2 regions of the Actinacidiphila yeochonensis CN732 genome follow, and region 2 is predicted to be linked to the other one. Evidence: riboswitches for the same ligand, from Rfam matches in the RefSeq annotation. Region 2 holds a riboswitch; the other holds the start of a gene.
The links. Region 2 has a riboswitch for cobalamin ahead of BS72_RS02005 (cobalamin biosynthesis protein). Riboswitches for the same ligand answer to the same signal wherever they lie in the genome.
Positions count from the first base shown of each region.

Region 1: another riboswitch for cobalamin. It lies ahead of BS72_RS31300 (CbtB domain-containing protein); the one in region 2 lies ahead of BS72_RS02005 (cobalamin biosynthesis protein).

Region 1 is NZ_JQNR01000005.1:4,732,204-4,735,594, reverse strand. It holds gene BS72_RS31310 (UbiA family prenyltransferase) at 1-921, shown strand, start outside; gene BS72_RS31305 (DUF6296 family protein) at 1,140-1,364, opposite strand; cobalamin riboswitch at 1,794-1,936, shown strand; gene BS72_RS31300 (CbtB domain-containing protein) at 1,973-2,203, shown strand; gene BS72_RS31295 (CbtA family protein) at 2,241-3,104, shown strand; gene BS72_RS31290 ((2Fe-2S)-binding protein) at 3,101-3,391, shown strand, end outside.
Region 2 is NZ_JQNR01000003.1:54,089-57,479, reverse strand. It holds gene BS72_RS02010 (cobyric acid synthase) at 1-897, opposite strand, end outside; gene BS72_RS02005 (cobalamin biosynthesis protein) at 894-1,868, opposite strand; cobalamin riboswitch at 1,952-2,153, opposite strand; gene BS72_RS02000 (hypothetical protein) at 2,370-2,594, opposite strand; gene BS72_RS01995 (inorganic phosphate transporter) at 2,606-3,391, opposite strand, start outside.

The DNA of each region.
Region 1 (3,391 bases), on a different contig from region 2:
GACAGCGGGGTGCCGGCCGGGGGGTCGGCCGGTGTGGATGCACGGACGGACGGCGCGGCCGGTCGGCTGGTGCGGGGCTGCCGTCCGACGGCCGGGGCGGCGGTCCGCGGGCTGGTCCGGGCCTGCCACCCGGAGCCGACGGCAGCGGTGACCGTCCTGGTGGCCGCGCTCGCCGCCGCGTCGGGGCAGACCGCCGCCGGGTGCGCGGCGGTGGCGGTCGCGGTGGCGGCCGGGCAGGCGTCCGTCGGCTGGAGCAACGACCTCCTGGACCTGCCGCGGGACGCTGCCGCCGGGCGTACGGACAAGCCGCTGGTGGCCGGTGTGCCCGGGCCGCGGACCGCGCGGCTCGCCACGGGCGCGGCGCTCGTCGTCTGCGTGGCCGCCTCGCTGGCCTTCGGCCCGGCGGCGGGGGCCGCGCACCTGGCCGGGGTGGCGGCCGCGTGGGCGTACAACGCGGGCCTGAAGCGCACGGTCTGGTCCTGGCTGCCCTACGCCGTCGGATTCGGGCTGCTCCCCGCGTTCGTGGCGCTCGGCCTGCCCGGCCGTCCGGCCCCGCCGGTCTGGGCGCTCGCCGCCGGGGCGCTGCTCGGCGCGGGCGCCCACGTCACCAACGTGCTGCCGGACATCGAGGCCGATCTCGCCGCCGGGGTGCGCGGCCTGCCCCAGCGGCTGGGCCGCCGGCGCTGCCTCCTGCTGGCCCCGGTGCCGCTGCTGGGCGCCGCCGCGGTCCTCGTCCTCGGCCCGCCCGGCCCGCCCGGCGCCGCCGGCTGGGCCGCGCTCGCCGTGACCGGCGCGGCGGCCGTGGCCACTGTGGTGCCGGGCGCCGTCCGAGCCCGCGGCCGGGTGCCGTTCCTGGCGACCATCGCGATGGCCGCCGCGTCGGTGGTGCTGCTGCTCCTGCGGGGGCACGCGCTGGCCTGAACGGCTGCGCCGGCCCGCGCCGCCGGGACGTCGCGGCGGCGGCCACGGAGGCGGTCGCGGAGGCGGTCGCGGGCAGCCGGCCGTCCTCGGCGGGCTGCCCGAGACGCGGACGCGCCCCCGGTGAGGGGGGCGCGTCCGCGTCAGGTGGAGGGGAAAGGGACCTTCAAGGACCTTCAGGGATCGGCACGGACCGGCACGGACCGGCTGGACCGGCGGGTTCAGCGGCGGCGGACCGCGAGCGGCGGCACCGGCTCCTGGTGGCCGCCGCTGGCCATCATCCGCACCTCGCCCTCGGGCGTGATCTCGGCGCGGACGATGCCGGTGTCGTCCTCGTAGACGGGGTAGCCGCCGGCTCCGGAGGCCTCGGTCCTGTGCACCACGACGACGTCGTCCTCGACCGCGGGCGCCTGGAAGACCAGCTCGTAGAGTTCGGGGTAGTCCATGGGCACACACCTCCCCAGGGGCATCCCTCCCATCATGCCCTGTTCCGCCGGTTCGCGCCTCCGGTGGGCGCCGCCAACGCGCCGGAGCGCGACGGTTCGGCCAGTTCCCGCCGCCCGGCGCGCGGGAGGGACACCGCCGGGGTGGGCGCCGGACGCTCCGGAGCCCGTACCGCCCTGACGCCCGCCGCCACGCCGGAAGCACAGGTCCGTGGCGGCCCTGGGGGCGGCGCGTGGGCGTCGGGCGTCGGATACCGGGCCGGGACGGCACCCCGGCCGGGGTCGTCCTGGAACCCCGGCACACCGTCGTCTCGGCCGGAAGACGGCTGAAAAGACGTCCCGAACAGGCCCAAGGGGCGCGCAAGGGGCGCTGTCGCGGCGTGGCGCGCGCCCCCGCTGGCTCCTGCGGCCCCCGTCCCGCGCGTTGACGTGCGAGTTCGCGACCCCGTAGGCTCCTTGGCTGTGATGGTGTGAGGAAGCCGGTGCAACTCCGGCGCGGTCGCGCCACTGTGAGTCCGTCCCGCGGTCAGCCGCGGAAGGACGAGTCAGACACTCGCCTGTCACATCGCCCCATCGTTCCAGGGACGCTGTATCCCTCAAGGAGGCCCACCGTGAGCTCTGTCTCCGCTCCGTCCGCCGCGCAGTCCGCGGACTCCGCCACCCCCGTCGTCATGCCGGTCTCCAAGGCCGTGCTGTGGCTGGTCGGCACCGCCGTACTGGCCCTGGCCTTCTACTACTTCATCGGCGTCGACCAGGGCGCCGTCTCCGTGTTCGGCAGGGACATGCACATCCACGAGTTCGTGCACGACGCGCGGCACTTCCTCGGTTTCCCCTGCCACTGACGTTCCGTCACCGCTTCGGATCGACGGACAACACGACATGGAGAAACGACTCATCCTGCGCGGCGTCATCGCCGGCGCGGTCGGCGGGCTGCTCGCGTTCGTCTTCGCGCGGATCTTCGCCGAGCCCCAGATCGCCAAGGCGATCGACTACGAGAACGCCCGGGACGCGGCGCAGGCCGCCCTCGACCGCGCCGCGGGCCTGACGCCCGAGGCGCCCGGGCCGGACCTGTTCAGCCGCACCGTGCAGGCCGACGTCGGAGTCGGCGTCGGGCTGGTGTTCTTCGGCATGGCCATGGGCGCCCTGTTCGCCGTGGTCTACGCGGTGTGCCTGGGCCGGGTCGGCCGGGTACGGCCGCGCACGCTGGCCCTGCTGGTGGCCGGCGCGGGCTTCCTCGGGTTCTACCTGGTGCCGTTCCTGAAGTACCCGGCGAACCCGCCGGCGATCGGCCACGAGGACACCATCAAGGCCCGCACCGGCCTGTACCTGGTCATGGTGGTGTGCTCCGTCGCCCTGCTCGGGCTGACGGCGTGGCTCGGCCGGCGCCTCCAGGCCCGCTTCGGCACCTGGAACGCCACGCTGCTGGCGGGGGCCTTCTTCGTGGTCGCCATCGGCGTGATCATGGCGGTGCTGCCGTCGCTGGGCCACCTCGCCGTCAACCGCGAGGAGTTCGGCGACCACGCCACGGAGACGCCGCAGCCGCTGACCGACCCCGCGGGCCGGATCGTCTACCCGGGCTTCCCGGCCGACGTGCTGTTCACCTTCCGGCTGTACTCGGTGGGCGCGCAGCTGCTGATGTGGGGCGCGATCGCGCTGGTCTTCGGGCCGCTGGCCGAGCGGGTGCTGGCGCCGGCGGCGCGCTCCGCCGGGCCGGTCCCGGCGGCGGACCCGGTCGGAGCGTGAGCTCGGAACCCGGTACGGCGACGGCGGGCGGCCCCGGTTCGGACCGGGGCCGCCCGCCGTCGCCGTACCCGGAAGCGGGGGCGGTGCTCGCCGGGCTCGGGCCGTTCTTCGCGGCCGAGGTCCACCCGCCGGAGGAACCGCCCGGGCCGCCGTGGCGGTCGATGGCGGAGCTGGCCGGGGACGGCGCCGTCGCGCTCGCGGAGCGGGTCGCCACCGTCCGGCAGGCGCTCGCGGCGGGCGGCGGGCAGCCGGTGGCGGCCGTGGAACCGCGGGTGGCCGCGTCGGTG
Region 2 (3,391 bases):
GGCGTCGGCCAGCTCCTCGGGCCGGTCCACGAACCGCACCACCACGCCGGGTTCGGCCGCGAGCGCGTCCACGTCGGTGAAGTTCGACATCAGCGGCACCGCCGCCACCGCCACCCGCAGCAGCTCCGGCCCGTGCGGCGCCGCCACCACCGACTCCCGCACCGTGCCGCGCAGCGACACCCGCAGGCCGTCCTCCTCGTCGATGCCCAGCCCGTGCGCAAAGGGCAGCACGCCCAGCACCGGGCGGCCGGTCAGGCCGTTCAGCATGTCGAGCCCCGGCCGCAGCAACTCCACGTCGCCGCGGAACTTGTTCACCAGGTACCCGGCGATCAGCCGCTGGTCGGCGGCGTCCAGCAGCGCGGTGGTGCCGTAGAACGAGGCGAACACGCCGCCGCGGTCGATGTCGCCGACCACCACCACCGGCAGGTTCGCCCGGCGGGCCACCGCCATGTTGACGATGTCGGTGCGGCGCAGGTTGATCTCGGCCGGGCTGCCGGCGCCCTCGCAGATGACGGCGTCGTAGGTGCGGCCCAGCTCCTCCAGGCAGCCCGCCACCGTCTCCAGCAGCTCGCCCTGCCGCCCGCCGTGGTAGCCGCGCGCGCTCAACTCGCCCACCGCCCGGCCCAGCACCACCACCTGGCTGCTGCGCTCCCCGCCGGGCTTGAGCAGCACCGGGTTCATCAGCGCCGACGGCTCCACCCCGGCCGCCTGCGCCTGCATCGCCTGCGCCCGGCCGATCTCCGCCCCGTCGCGCGTGACGAAGGAGTTGAGCGACATGTTCTGGCCCTTGAACGGCGCGACCCGCACACCCCGGCGGGCCAGCCAGCGGCAGATGCCCGCGGTGACCACGCTCTTGCCGGTGTCCGAACCGGTCCCCGCGACCAGCAGCCCCTTCACGCCACGCCTCCCCGACCCGTCACGCGCGGGCCCGCCGCCCGCGTCCGCAGTACCGACACGGCCGCCGCCGCGCCCAGCGCGAGCGCGCCGACCCGGCGCGACAGCCGCACCGCGCGCGGGATGTCCGCCGCCGCCGGCGCCCTGAACTCCCCGCCGAGCACTGCCCGGTGCTCCGAGCGCCCGCCGTAGGAGAGCGGGCCGCCCAGTCGCAGCCGCAGTGCCCCGGCGAAGGCCGCCTCCACCGGGCCCGCGTTGGGGCTCGGATGGCCGGCCGCGTCGCGCCGCCACACCGCCAGCGCGTCGGCCGGGTACGGCCCGGCCGCCGCCGCGAGCAGCGCGGTCAGCCGGGCGCCGGGCCAGCCGGCGACGTCGTCCAGCCGGGCGGCCGCCCAGCCGAACCGCAGGTGCCGGGGCGAGCGGTGGCCCACCATCGCGTCCAGCGTGTTGACGGCACGGAAGCCGGCCAGGCCCGGCACGCCCAGCAGCGCGCCCCACACCAGGGCGCCCACCACCGCGTCCGAGGTGTTCTCGGCCACCGACTCCACCACCGCCCGGGCGATCCCGTCGGCGTCCAGCCCCTGCGGGTCGCGCCCGCACAGGTGCGGCAGCCGGGCCCGAGCCGCGTCCAGGTCGCCGCGCTCCAGGGCGGCGGCCACCAGACCGGCCTCGCGGGCGAGCGAGGTACCGCCGAGCACCGCCCACGCGGCCAGCGCGGTCAGCGCCACCGAGGCGGCGGGGGAGCGCCGCACGGCCCGCTCGGCCAGCCGGCCGGCGCCGAACGCGCCGCCCGCGCACACCGCCGCGAAGAGGGCGCCGCGGGCGCGGTCGTCGCGCCACAGCCGCTGTTCCAGGGCACCGGCCAGCCGTCCGAACCCGGCCACCGGGTGGCCGCGACGGGGGTCGCCGGCCAGCAGGTCGCCGAGGAAGCCGAGCGCGGCGCCGTACGCGAAGACGCGGTCGGCACGCGTCATGGGCGGGTCGTGTCCGCGGCCGGGAAGGCCGCACGGGCGTGCCAGGGCATGGCAGGAGTCCTCACTCAGGGTCCGCGCCCTGGATCGACGTGACCGGCGGTGAGAGTCTCCTGGCTCCCGGATCGGCGCACTCCCCGGGCCTTCCAGCCGGTGGAACCGGCCGTGGCGTACGGGTGTCGGGAGGGCGCTCCCCGGTGACAGTGGCGGGACCGCGCCGGATTCGCACCGGACTTCCTCTCCTGCCGCCGTATGGCTCCCGGCAGTTCACCACGTGCCGCATAGCCCGTCAACTCGCCCTTGACCTGCCGCTCGGCACGCTCCGCGGACCCGGCGCGGAGGGGTGCGCCCCAGCCCACCGGGGGCGCGCCCCGCGGCCGCCCGCGGAACAGCGGAACAGCCGGCCGCCGCCCTCGGACGGTGCCGGGGGCGGCGGTCAGCTGGTACGGAGGCGGGCGCGGGGTGCGTCCCGGGCGTCCCGGGCTGGGCGGGCGGCCCGGCCGGTCAGCCCGCGATCAGGTAGATGCCGTACGCCACGGCCGCCGCGCACGCGGCGAAGCAGACGTAGGCGCCGGCCCGCGACAGCGCCGCGGTGGCGCCGCGCTGGACGGTGGCCGCGGCGGGCCGCGACAGCCCCAGCACGCCGAGCGTGAAGACCCCGACCAGGCCGACGGTGGACAGCACGGTCACCAGGAGGACGGAGCCGAGCGCGTGCCAGTCGATGCTCATGAGGGTGCCCTTCAGACCGTGGTGGGAGCGGAGGCCGCGGGGGCCGCGGACGGCTGGACGTGGAGCGGCGGCTGGAGTTGGGCCTCCAGCAGGTCCACGGGCTGGGCCGCCGACGGAGCCGGAGCCGGAGCGGAAGCCGGAGCAAGAGCGGAAGCCGGAGCCGTGGGCACCGACCGCTCCGGGGCCGGGGCCGGGGCTGCCACGGCGGCGGCCTGCGGGGCGACCGGCTCGACGTCGTTGACGTTGGAGTGGGTGACGGGCTTGCGCCGGGCGGCGGTCCGCACGACCGCGCAGACGGCGAGGCCGATCACGCCGACCGCGGTGACGCCCCAGGCGCCCCGGTCGGCCAGGTACGCGGCGCCGCCGCCGATCAGGCCGGCCGCCGGCAGGGTCAGCGCCCACGCGGCGACCATCCGGCCGGCGGTGCTCCAGCGCACCGTGGCGCCGGAGCGGCCCAGGCCCGTGCCCAGTACCGAGCCGGTGCACACCTGGGTGGTGGAGAGCGCGAAGCCCAGGTGCGAGGAGGCCAGGATGGTGGCCGCCGCGCCGGTCTGGGCGGCGAAGCCCTGCTGCGGCTGGATGTCCGTGATGCCCTTGCCGACCGTGCGGATGATCCGCCAGCCGCCGAGCCAGGTGCCCAGGGCGATGGCCGAACCCGCGCTGACGATCACCCACAGCGGCGGGTCGGAGTGCGGGGCGACGACCCCGCCGGTGACCAGCGTCAGCGTGATCACGCCCATGGTCTTCTGGGCGTCGTTGGTGCCGTGGGCCAGCGAGACCAGCGCCGCGGAGGCGAT